Regions from separate parts of the Bacillus sp. 7894-2 genome, predicted to be linked through region 1. Evidence: riboswitches for the same ligand, from Rfam matches in the RefSeq annotation. Region 1 holds a riboswitch; the other holds the start of a gene.
The links. A riboswitch is a leader RNA that binds a small molecule or an ion and turns the genes downstream of it on or off. The one in region 1 is predicted to bind preQ1.
Positions count from the first base shown of each region.

Region 2: it holds a riboswitch for preQ1, as region 1 does, so the genes downstream of both, queF (preQ(1) synthase) here and queC (7-cyano-7-deazaguanine synthase QueC) in region 1, are expected to answer to the same signal.

Region 1 covers NZ_NPDG01000015.1:38,990-45,108, forward strand. Annotated here, with positions in the region: gene CHI10_RS03160 (ABC transporter permease) at 1-731, opposite strand, end outside; gene CHI10_RS03165 (ABC transporter ATP-binding protein) at 721-1,827, opposite strand; gene queE (7-carboxy-7-deazaguanine synthase QueE) at 1,972-2,703, opposite strand; gene queD (6-carboxytetrahydropterin synthase QueD) at 2,696-3,172, opposite strand; gene queC (7-cyano-7-deazaguanine synthase QueC) at 3,176-3,835, opposite strand; PreQ1 riboswitch class I at 3,889-3,931, opposite strand; gene CHI10_RS03185 (CBS domain-containing protein) at 4,045-4,767, opposite strand; gene pxpB (5-oxoprolinase subunit PxpB) at 5,106-5,816, shown strand; gene CHI10_RS03195 (5-oxoprolinase subunit C family protein) at 5,813-6,119, shown strand, end outside.
Region 2 covers NZ_NPDG01000071.1:730-6,848, forward strand. Annotated here, with positions in the region: gene CHI10_RS11195 (5-formyltetrahydrofolate cyclo-ligase) at 1-345, shown strand, start outside; partial or broken gene CHI10_RS11200 (AhpC/TSA family protein) at 357-794, opposite strand; gene CHI10_RS11205 (Bax inhibitor-1/YccA family protein) at 1,014-1,655, opposite strand; gene mscL (large conductance mechanosensitive channel protein MscL) at 1,718-2,095, opposite strand; PreQ1 riboswitch class I at 2,239-2,284, shown strand; gene queF (preQ(1) synthase) at 2,395-2,892, shown strand; gene CHI10_RS11220 (YhdT family protein) at 3,053-3,343, shown strand; gene panF (sodium/pantothenate symporter) at 3,340-4,782, shown strand; gene CHI10_RS11230 (hypothetical protein) at 5,055-6,119, shown strand, end outside.

The DNA of each region.
Region 1 (6,119 bases):
ATGGTAGAGCCCATTCCCCAATCCTGTGTTACAAGAAAGTGCTGCTCAATGGCGGTTCCAAGAGTGATGACACGGTTTCCTGCAATCAGTCTTGTCAGCATGAATAATGATAAAGCAGGGATAAAGACAATCTGGCATCCTGCTTTCACGCCATCCAGTGTCAATGGAAAGATAACACGCTTGAATGTTACCCAGGAAGACCCGCCCAGATCATTGGAAGCATCCAAAAGCGTTGGATTCAATTCATCCAAAGAATTAAATATTGGCAATATCATAAAAGGAAGAAAAATATAGACCGACACAAAAATAAAGCTGAAATCCGTAAACAGGATTTGTCTTCCGCCGATTCCCACCGCTTCCAGAAAGCTATTCGCAGCGCCATATGTCCCGAAGATTCCAAGGAAAGCATAGGCTTTCAAAAGCAGATTAATCCAGGATGGCAGGATGATCAATAACAGCCATAGCTGCTTATGCTTTGTTTTTGTAAGCAAGTAGGCAGTCGGATAAGCGATCAGCAATGAAAAAAACGTAATTAAAAAGGCGTACCAAAAGGAGCTTAGGGTCATTTTTAAATACACGGGCGTAAAGAATTTCCGATAATTCTCAAATGTGAAATGCCCTTCAATATCAAAGAATGAATAATACAGAACTAGAAGCAATGGTGTTACAACAAAGAGGGCAATCCAAAGCACATAAGGTATCAAATAAAAATTGCGGGAATTAGTTCTCATGGCTTCCCTCTTCATAAGCTTCTAATCGCTTATCAAATTCCTCTTCGGTTTCACCATGTCTCATGACATGAATCGCTTCAGGGTCGAAATACAGACCAATTTGATCCCGAACGGTCGCCTTTTTGGTTGAGTGGACGAGCCATTCATTTCCATCGCTGTCATAGCAGCTGATCTCATAATGCACTCCCCTGAATAGCTGGGAGTCAACTTTAACCTTCAGCTTCCCATCATCCGGGGCTGTAATAGCGAGATCTTCAGGCCGGATCACGATCTCAACCTCTTCATTGGGCTCAAAGCCTCCGTCAACACACTCAAATAACTTCCCGGCAAACTGGACCTGATAATCCTTGATCATCGTTCCGGCAACAATATTGGATTCACCAATAAAATCAGCTACAAAGCGATTGATCGGCTCGTCATAAATATCAGTAGGAGTGCCGCTCTGCTCAATGCTTCCGCTGTTAAGCACGAAGATTTCATCTGACATGGCCAGTGCTTCCTCCTGATCATGTGTAACGAATATAAACGTGATGCCAAGATTCCTCTGCAGCTCCCTAAGCTCATACTGCATTTCGGTCCGCAGCTTCAGGTCAAGTGCGGATAGGGGCTCATCCAGGAGAATGACCTCAGGCTCATTGACAATGGCTCTTGCGATGGCAACACGCTGGCGCTGCCCTCCTGACATTTCTCTAATTTCCCGGTTTTCATAGCCTTCAAGGTTTACAAACTTCAGTGCTTCTTTTACTTTTTTCTCAATCTCCGCTTTCTTCATCTTTTTGATTTTTAAGCCGAATGCAATATTTTCAAATACGTTCAGATGCGGAAACAGGGCATAATCCTGGAAAACCGTGTTTACTTGTCTTTTGTTTGCAGGAACATGATTAATGATTTTCCCATTAAAATAAATATCCCCTTCAGACGGTTCAGTAAAGCCGGCAATCAGCCGCAATATCGTCGTTTTCCCGCAGCCCGATGGCCCTAACAGGGTATAGAACTTCCCGCGTTCAATTTCAAAGCTGACATCTTCTAAAACTGGCGGGTCATTATCATATCTTTTTGTCACCGAATTAAAACGGATAATGGTGTTATCTGTCATCTAACTCTCCCTATCTATAGAAATTTACAGCACGTATGCCTTGTTAAGTTTAAACGTATAATATCATATATTGCACGAAATCTGTCATATATTGCAATTACTATACAAAAATAACCCCGCATTTTGTATGCGGGATTACGTCTGCTATACTCCCCGCTTATTGCCCCATACATAGGTATGCAGCTGCGGAAGTACTTTCACATCTGTCAGCTCATTGTCATGAATCGTTTTTTCAATAAGCCAGTCATATTTATCCAGGAGTCTTTGGAGTAAATCCCGGTCATCTGCTGTTACCGTATCATCATTCCCAACCTGCAGATAAAACGGAACCCCCTGATAGCGCTTATGAACGTCTTTTGCATATTCATAATCCGCATCATCAAAAACAACGATCTTCAGAGAGAACTGCTGATCTACCCTTCTGCTGGTCTGCAGTTTATTCACGATCAGATCAAGCACTTCAAAGTCCGTATTCATGCCTGAACTCGGCGGCTTTGGGGACAAGGTCAGTTCATCAATTTCATAAAACCAATCCTGCCAGCGGCTTCCCTGTGTTTCGAGGCAGAGCTTAATTCGTTCAGCTTTTAGCAGAGAAATAAATTCACCTAAATTTTTCAGAAGAGCCGGATTGCCGCCTGAGATGGTTACGAAAGAAAATCCATCCCCGCCGAGTTCTTTAAGCTCCTTCCAAATTTCATCCGGTTCCATCTGGCGGATGCTGTCCTTCGCACTGCCATCCCAGGTAAAAGAGGAATCACACCAGCTGCAGGAATAATCACATCCAGCTGTTCGGACGAACATCGTTTTCTGGCCGATCACCATTCCTTCCCCCTGAATGGTCGGCCCGAAGATTTCCAGAACAGGAATTTTACTCAACCTCCATCCACTCCCTTCTGGCTTCCGCATAGCTTGTAGGAGTTTCAAAAAGGCGCACAAATTCAACTCTTGCTCCGTCATATTGCTCTTTTCTGTTTTGCAGGCTTTCTGTCATTTTTTCATAAATCCAGACAACCATATTCTCGGCTGTCGTATTCATAGGTGGCAGCGTTTCATTGAGGTACTTATGGTCAAGGTATATCTCAATCTCATTTTTCCAGATTTCTTTTATGTCGCCGAAGTCAATCATTAACCCTCTGTCATCCACGAATCCGCTTATGCCAAAAATCACCTTATAGGTGTGGCCGTGCAGGTTTTTGCATTTGCCTTCATAGCAATGGAGATGATGGGCTGAATCAAAAGTGAATTCCTTGCTGACCATTACACGCTTATGGTGGTATTTCAGCTGATCCGGCTTAATGTCTTCATTAATCTTCTGAAGTTTTTCAACAATCCTGAAACCGTACATGGCTTAAAGCTCCCCCTTTTCGCTGAGGTATTCTTCAAGGCCCTTTTGTCTTAAATGGCAGGCAGGACACTCACCGCAGCCATCTGCCGGAATGCCGTTGTAGCATGTCAGCGTATTTTTACGCACATACTCAAGGGCATCCAAGTCATCTGCAAGCTTCCATGTCTCAGCTTTATTAAGCCACATTAAAGGCGTATGGATCACAAACTGCCCATCCATCGACAGGTTCAGTGTGACATTAAGTGATTTTATAAACATATCCCGGCAATCAGGGTAGCCGCTGAAATCTGTCTCGCACACCCCTGTAATAATATGCCTTGCATTGATTTGACTCGCAAGCACACCGGCAAAGGACAGGAATAAAAGGTTTCTCCCGGGTACAAATGTGGATGGTAGTTCGCCCTTCTCTCCATCCTTTACTTCGATATCATCACGGGTCAGTGCATTTGGGGCAAGCTGATTCAAAAGGGACATATCAAGGATATGATGCCTGATATCCAGATCTTTTGCTATATGCTGGGCACATTCAATTTCAAGCTTATGCCGCTGATTATAATTAAAAGTGACTGCTTCCACCTCGGCAAAACGTTCTTTTGCCCAGAATAAGCAGGTTGTACTGTCCTGGCCGCCGCTGAAAACAACGAGCGCTTTATCATTTTTCATAAAAAAATTCTCCTTTAACATAGAAAAACAGGACCACTAAGAAAGCAGACCTGTTTTCCTTAGTTTTTTAAAGAGGGTAGCTAGAACCTCTACCGTGTACACGGATTTTCTATTGAACTATCAGTTTATATTATCATCTTTACCGGAGTTTTAGAAGATGTTACTTATAATGAGATAAAAAGTTTTATAATTCTAAATCATGAAAAAGATTAATTTTCTGAATCTGCCTCCAGCAGGTCCCAGGCTGTAATGATGCCTTTTGGTTTTTCAGTCGGCTTTCCATTCTCGGTTACAATGATTCCTTCAAGCTTTTCATTTTTATTTCTGCTCTCCTCAAACATATCCTCCAAATCGAAAATGGAAGTATTCGGTGCGGCAAAGGCTATTTGGTGCTTCGATTTCTTGTTGAAAAGCTCTTTGATTTTCACCTTTTTCAGCTGAATCGTTTCTTCCGTAAAATGCTCAGCCATCCATTTTACGATATCTGCCGATGTTAGCAGCCAGGAATATTCCTCTTCGCGCGAATAAATGGGGAACTGGGAATGCGAAAATTTATTGATAATGGCCAGTACATCTGAAAGCTTGCCATCTTCATAAAAATAAAATACGGGTGTGGCAGCAATCGACATCGCGGTTTTGGGCTTTTCAAAATGGCCGGCAATCAGTTCAATTTTTTCCACCGTTTCAAGGTGAGGTTCTGCTATATAATAATCCAGATCAATTTTTTCATGTACAATAGCATTTCTCAGTTTGGCAAACTGATGTAAATCATCCTCATATAATCGAATCAGCGAATGGTTTTTCTGTATTTCAATCAGCTTGTAAAATCTGTCTGTTCGGGCTTGTTTAGCAGATTGTTTCAAGGCCTTGTGAATGCGGTTAAAGGCAGCCTCGAATCTTTCTGATAAGTTCATTTTTATTTCTGTACCCACAATAATCTCTCCCTAATTCATAATGTCCCTACTTTATTCCCATATTAGAGAACAAAATAAACTATGAAGATTCTGGTTCGCCTTCCGGCAGAATAATTTGCACAAATAGAATTTTCAATCTATTATATGATATTATATTGTTTAGCTGAAGACGTTGCATAAATATATAAGTTTACTAATATTTTTTTACGTCTTAACGTGAATAAATATAGATTTCCCTTATTTTCGAAAAGAATAATATGTGTATTTCGTTTCGGTGAAAATGGATTTTTATTATTATTAAATAATATTTTTACAACCTTCAGTTCCTTACATTTATTTCGAAAGCAGGTGAAATAATGCTATACACTGTACATCCTTTAGGAGACAATGCTGTTCTAATTGAACTTGGGAACGAAATCTGTGAGGATGCACATCAAAAAGTGCAGACACTGACAGCCTTTCTCGAGAAACATCCTCCAGAATGGATGATAGAATACATACCAGCTTACACGACCGTTACTGTTTTTTATAATCCATTTGAGATCTATCAGCATTCAAATGGAGAACTTCCACTTGACTACATATGTTCTCTCATAAAACCGCTTATGGAAGAGCTGGGTGAAAATAAGGCAATGGAAGCAAGAGTTGTCGAAATACCGGTTTGCTATGGAGGAGAATTCGGCCCTGATCTTGATTATGTTGCCGAACATAACGGACTTACCCCTGATGAAGTAATAGACATTCACTCTTCAGGCAGCTATCTGGTCTATATGATCGGCTTTGCGCCAGGGTTTCCTTTTATCGGCGGAATGTCAGAACAAATTGCCGCACCAAGACGGGATACACCACGGTTAAAAATTCCCGAGCGTACAGTTGGGATTGCCGGGATGCAGACCGGGATTTACCCGATCGAGACGCCAGGAGGCTGGCAGCTGATCGGCCGCACTCCTGTTCAGCTGTTTCGCCCATTGGATGAATCCCCCACCTTGTTAAAAGCTGGCGATAAAATTAAATTCAAGCCAATCAGTCTGGAAGAATACCATCATTGGGAGGAGAGGGATCAATGATTAAAGTGTTAAAGCCTGGACTCCTTTCAAGCATCCAGGATCTGGGGAGAACCGGCTATCAGAAGTTTGGCGTCATAGCCAGCGGAGCCATGGATCCTTTTTCGCATCGGATGGCCAATCTGCTGTCCGGAAATGAGGAAAATGATCCTGCCTTGGAAATAACAATGATGGGCCCAACCCTGACATTTGAAGAAGCCACGTTAATTTCAATCTGCGGCGGAGACCTTTCCCCTTTGATCAATGGCCAGCCTATTCGGACATGGCGGTCCATTTTTGTGAAAAAAGGCAGTGAACTTAAATTCG
Region 2 (6,119 bases), on a different contig from region 1:
TTGTTTTTTGCCGGATCAGTGGGGCTTCACCCGGATGGCCGGCGGGTCGGAAAAGGGGAGGGTTATGCTGATCGGGAGTATGCGATCATCAGGGAACTGGGGAATCCTGAAATCCCTGTGATTGGAACGGTTAACAGCGCCCAGGTGACAGAGGCAGATATCCCGAGGGATCCTTATGATCTGACTGTCGACTGGATTGCCACTGAAAAGGAACTGATCAAAACCAATACGCCCTATCCAAAACCAATCGGGATTCAATGGGATCTTGTAACGGATAAGGAAATGGAAGAGATGCCGGTTTTGCATGAAATATGGGAGATCACAAAAGGAAAGGCAGCCAAGTAATTGACTGCCTTTTAAGCTTTCACTTCGTCCATTTTCTTTAAAACATCATCAATCTTTGCGTGATTTTCAGGGGATTCATCAATATGCTTCCATAATATCTTTCCCTGAGGCGAGAAAAGCCATGTTCCGCCCTGAATGTAGACATCCTGAGTTTTTATGGATTTCATGACAAACTCCTTTTGTTTTTCATCCTTAGGGATAAAGCCGCCGACTTTTCCTGTAATAAACCCAAGTGCTGCTTTTGAAAGAAGCTTCCACTTTGGCATGGTTTTATGTCCCATTCCTCTATAAGCTTCCCGGGAAGGATCGCCGAGGATCGGAAAAGGGAACGGACCGAATTGCTCAAGGAATTGACTGATAAAGGTTCCTTTCGAAGGAGCAATGACAATGACTTGAAATTCTTTAGCTTCTACTTCATTTATGCGCTCGCGCAACTGCGCAAGATATTCCCGGCAGACCGGTCAGCCAAGATGGCGGACGAAGACAGCCATTGTGTACTGGCTGCTGATAGCCTGTTCAAGCGTAATATTTTTATCAGGATGCTGGGTTTCTAAAATATATTCCATGAATATCCCGCCTTTCGGATTTACATCTGATCATACCTAATTCTTTTGAAGGAATAAAGAATTGCGGCTTGCACATAAATAAACAGGAGTTCGCACTCCTGTTTAGTCCCGGCTCCCCAATATCCCAAAAATGCGAAGGATATTAATGAACAGGTTGATAAAATCAAGGTATAGGTTAAGAGCCATCAAAGGCACTTCTTCCGGTGACACTCCATACTGCTTCATGCGGTTGAAGTCGAATAGCACATATCCGCTGAACACAAGCACTCCGATGAAGGAGAAGGCGAGCATCGCGTTAGAGCTTAATGGCCAGATGAGGCTGAAAATTCCGATCGCAATAAGGGCGAGCAATGCCGCCATCAGCATGCCGCCAAGGAAAGATAGGTCCCGCTTCGTTGTCGAAGCATATACAGCTAAGCCGGTGAACACAACAGTTGTCGTCGCAAGTGCTGTTAAAACAGGGTTAGGTCCAATAGCAGCCAGGTAGTGGGCAACAATCGGGTAGGTCGTCATCCCTGAAATAAATGTAAAGACATAAAGGAATGTATACCCAATAGCTTTTTTGCGGCGGAGCAGGAAAGCGAAAAGCAGCATTCCAAGTTCAAGAAGCATTAGCGGCAAAAACAGGGCTGGAGGGATGAAAACACCCGCCATCGTTCCGGCAAATGCAATCCCCAATGATAAGGCAAACGCCCGTAAAACAGAGGGCAAATAACTGTTATTTGCGGTATACTGTACATACATTTCTTCATTTCTCCTCTAAATTCTTTTGTATATGTATATACGACTGAGCTATTAATTAAGTTTCATAAATTATTTTTTTTTAATAGGTCTCTTATTTCAGTTAAAAGCTCAACATTTTTATCCACAGCTGGTGCCGGTGCTGCTTCTTCTTTCTTTTTAAAACGATTGTTGATAATCCTGATAAAGACGAAAATGGAGAATGCCACGATGAAGAAATCCACCACATTCTGTATGAATAAACCGTATTTCACTTGTGCCCCACCGACCTTAACCATAAGATCCGTAAAGTCGACTCCGCCCATCAGCAATCCGACAAGCGGCATAATAATATCATCTACAAGGGAAGATACAATCTTTCCGAAGGCAGCTCCGATTACAACCCCAACTGCCAAATCCAGGACATTTCCCTTTAGGGCGAATTTTTTAAACTCATTCCACATAACAAGTCACCTTTCTTTGAAAAATTACCGTTATTATACTATGAAGAATGTATGAAAACCAGATAGAGAAAGCACCTATTGACAGAAACAGGCTTTTTCTCTATAGTAACTATGACAATTATATTTCTATTATTCCCGTGTGAGCGGGAGAGGTTCATAGCTTCACCCTCTATAAAAAACTATGGCTTTGATTATAATAATCAACCATATCCATGAGAGGATATGGTTTTATTTTTCAAGCTGTACTTTTCGGACCTCTCTTTAGGATCAGCGGGATCATATAAAGGGAGGCTATTTTTATGTCAGGAAGAAAAGATGAGGAATTAACGGATATTACATTATTGGGAAATCAGGGTACTAACTATCTTTTTGAATATTCGCCTGAGATTCTGGAGGCTTTTGATAATAAGCATCCAAACCGCGATTATTTTGTAAAGTTTAATTGCCCAGAGTTTACGAGCCTTTGCCCGAAAACAGGCCAGCCGGATTTTGCAACCATCTATATCAGCTATATTCCGGATCAAAAGATGGTAGAGAGCAAGTCATTGAAGCTATATCTTTTCAGCTTCAGAAATCACGGCGATTTCCATGAGGACTGCATGAATATCATTATGAATGATCTTATCGAATTAATGGATCCCCGCTATATTGAGGTTTGGGGCAAGTTCACTCCTCGTGGAGGAATCTCCATCGATCCGTATTGCAATTACGGAAAGCCGGGGACGAAATATGAAAAAATGGCCGATTACCGCTTGATGAACCATGATCTATATCCGGAGACGATTGACAATCGTTAAGAACATAGCTTGCTTAAAGTTCATTTTTAAAATAATATCAAAAAAGGCAGAGGAATCTGCTTTTTTTGTTGCAGAAAATATACATAAGTGGGATTATATTTAGGGAATATTCTGTATTTTAATAGAGCAGTACAATAATAAAGCTCTGAAAGGGGACATAATGAAGAAAAGCATACATAAAAAAGATCCTCGCTTTAAAGTAGCAGAGAAAGAAGCGTGGATTGGCATTGGTCTCGTACTCTTTAATTTTCTTTGGTGGTATGGGTTTGCCTATGGATTGGGGTCAGCCCCTGCCGATGAGTATATATTCATCATGGGGCTGCCTGCCTGGTTTTTCTGGAGCTGTGTAGCCGGATTTGTTGTCATGGTGATACTGGTATCAGCAACTGTAAAATTCCTGTTTAAGGAAGTTCCGTTCGAAGAAAACGGAGAAGGGGGAGAATCCGAATGAACTGGCAGGTTATTGCTCCTCTTATCTTCTTTTTAGTCATTATTTTTCTGGTGGGTTTATGGTCCAGCAGAAAGATTGATACGAGCAGTTCGTTTCTGCAGGATTATTTTCTTGGAGGAAGGCAACTGGGCGGTTTTATTCTGGCCATGACCATGATTGCAACTTACGGCAGTGCCAGCAGTTTCATTGGGGGTCCCGGTGTTGCATATACCCAGGGGCTTGGCTGGGTATTGCTTGCCATGTCACAGGTTGTTACTGGTTATTTCGTCCTAATGGTACTGGGGAAAAAATTTGCAATTACAGCAAGAAAGTATAATGCTGTAACACTCATTGATTTTCTGAAAGAAAGATATAACAGCAAATGGGTTGTCTGGCTATCTTCTCTCAGCATCATAATCTTCCTGTTTTCCGCCATGGCTGCCCAATGGGTTGGCGGAGCAAGATTAATTGAATCACTGACAGGATTAAGCTATTTATCGGCTTTATTCATTTTTGCCGCTTCTGTCATGGTCTACGTTGTCATAGGCGGCTTCCGTGCTGTTGCCGTAACGGATGCTGTCCAGGGCGGAATTATGTTCATCGGCACTATGATCCTGCTGGTTGCTGTTATTGTGGCAGGTGGAGGAATACCAAATATTATCAGCGATCTGTCTTCAGAAAACCCGAATCTGATTACTCCGTTTGGCTTTGATGGCGGATTGACCCCTTTATATGTATCCTCATTCTGGATTCTGGTTGGAGTGGGGGTTGTAGGTCTTCCTCAGGTTGCAGTAAGGGCCATGTCCTATAAAAATGCCAGAGCCATGCATAGGGCCATTATCATCGGAACAATAGTGGTCGGCTTTATCATGCTTGGCATGCATTTAATTGGCGTGTTTGCACGGCCGATTCTTCCGGGGATTGAAGTAGGGGATAAAGTTATGCCGATGATTGCCATGGAAGTCCTTCCGCCATGGCTTGCGGGAATTGTGCTGGCTGCACCGATGGCTGCCATCATGTCAACCGTGGATTCCCTGCTTCTTCTGGTCAGCTCGGCGATTGTTAAAGATGTGTATATTAATTACATTAAACCTGATGCTGAAGAAAGCACGGTTAAGAAAATGAGTTTTGCCGTCACAGCCCTGCTGGGAATTCTGGTATGCATGATGGCGCTCAGTCCGCCCGATTTGCTGATCTGGCTGAATCTCTTTTCTTTTGGAGGACTGGAAGCAGCATTCATATGGCCTGTTGTTCTGGGTCTTTATTGGGCGAAGGGAAATAAATATGGTGCGGTGGCCTCCATGATAACCGGAACGGCTTCCTATATTTTATTCCACACTTTTTATCCCAATGCTTTAGGCATGAATACAGTCGTATTGCCTATTGCTTTATCACTGGCCGCATATATAGCTGTAAGTCTATTTACCGAAAAAACAGCACCTGCAGCAGCAGAAATTTAATCAAGAGGCTCCGGAGAGGTATTCCGGGGCCTTTCGTATTAACCGGCAAAGTGCCTATAGATCAGGCCCTCGTCACTATAATCAAACGTTTGATTGAAGCAGGAGAAGAGTCATATATAAAGGAAAAGGGAGGAAACATGGGTTTTTGTAAAAAAATGAGCATATTGATAGGTTTGTAGAAACGATCCCTATTTGTTACACTTAATTAGTTGAAACGTAATTGTAACATTTGACTTTAAATGGAAATGTTTTTTAACATTAGGGAGAATATAATGAAAAATTTTATAAATATGATTATGATTGCCATGCTGTCATCCGTTATAGCAGGCTGTTCCAGTGAAATAAATGCATCTTTAAATACAGAAGAAATAAAACTTGAAAAAGAAGATAAAGTGGAAGCAGAAGATAATATATCAGTACAAGAGGCTGGAAAAGATAAAAAAGATACCGTTTGGCTTGAACGCAAGTCACTATTCCAAATTGACGCAACAGACGGGATCATGAAGTATACAGTTTACCTTTTTTCAGAAGACGAAAGAAGAACCATTCTGGAAGAGGACAGCGCGAAAGGAAAGAAAGGCGATTCCTATTTTACAGGACATTATTCAGTATACCTGGCTTTGAAGGGGTCAAAAGAGGCTTATAAACAAGCAGCTCTAAATGTCAGTTCTGAAATGTCATTTAACCCTTCAAAGGAACAGGTTTACACTCAGAAAATGAGGAACAAAACCATCATCTCGATCTTTCAGTCCAAGGGGGAAAACTTAGTCAAGGGCCAGCTGCTGGCGATTAAAGATGGAGCAGTGCAAAGAATCAGTACGGAAAAAGATATGACCACTACCTCCAAAGCGAAAATAAAAACCATTAATCAAAAGTATCTTCAAACTGCCCAAAAAAAGAGTGATGGATGGGTTATTTCAACATGGCTTTTTAATGAGGAAGCCCATTCAATGAGCCTTCACGATCAAATCGAGCTTTCAGAAAAAGATCAATCTGATATCGACTGGATGAACCTATGGCTGAAAAAGGAAGCCCTTTACTATCCTTTTAAAAACCTGGCACTCAGTGGGGATGCCATTGAGAAAGCAAAACAGGGAATCCCTCTCGGAAGTCCATTTCCGATTGGCACAAACATATCTGAAATAAAAAAGTCAGATCCAAACTTTGTTGAAGAGGGATTTGAAGGCGGCAGCCCTTTTGTGATGTATCCTGAAATTACCTATTATTATGAACGGGAAACGGGGAACGTAACAGCTATTTCCATTCCTGGACAGCGGGTGAGAACGTCAATGGACGAGATTACCGCCATGTTTGGCACTCCAGCGGAGGTCAGGGAA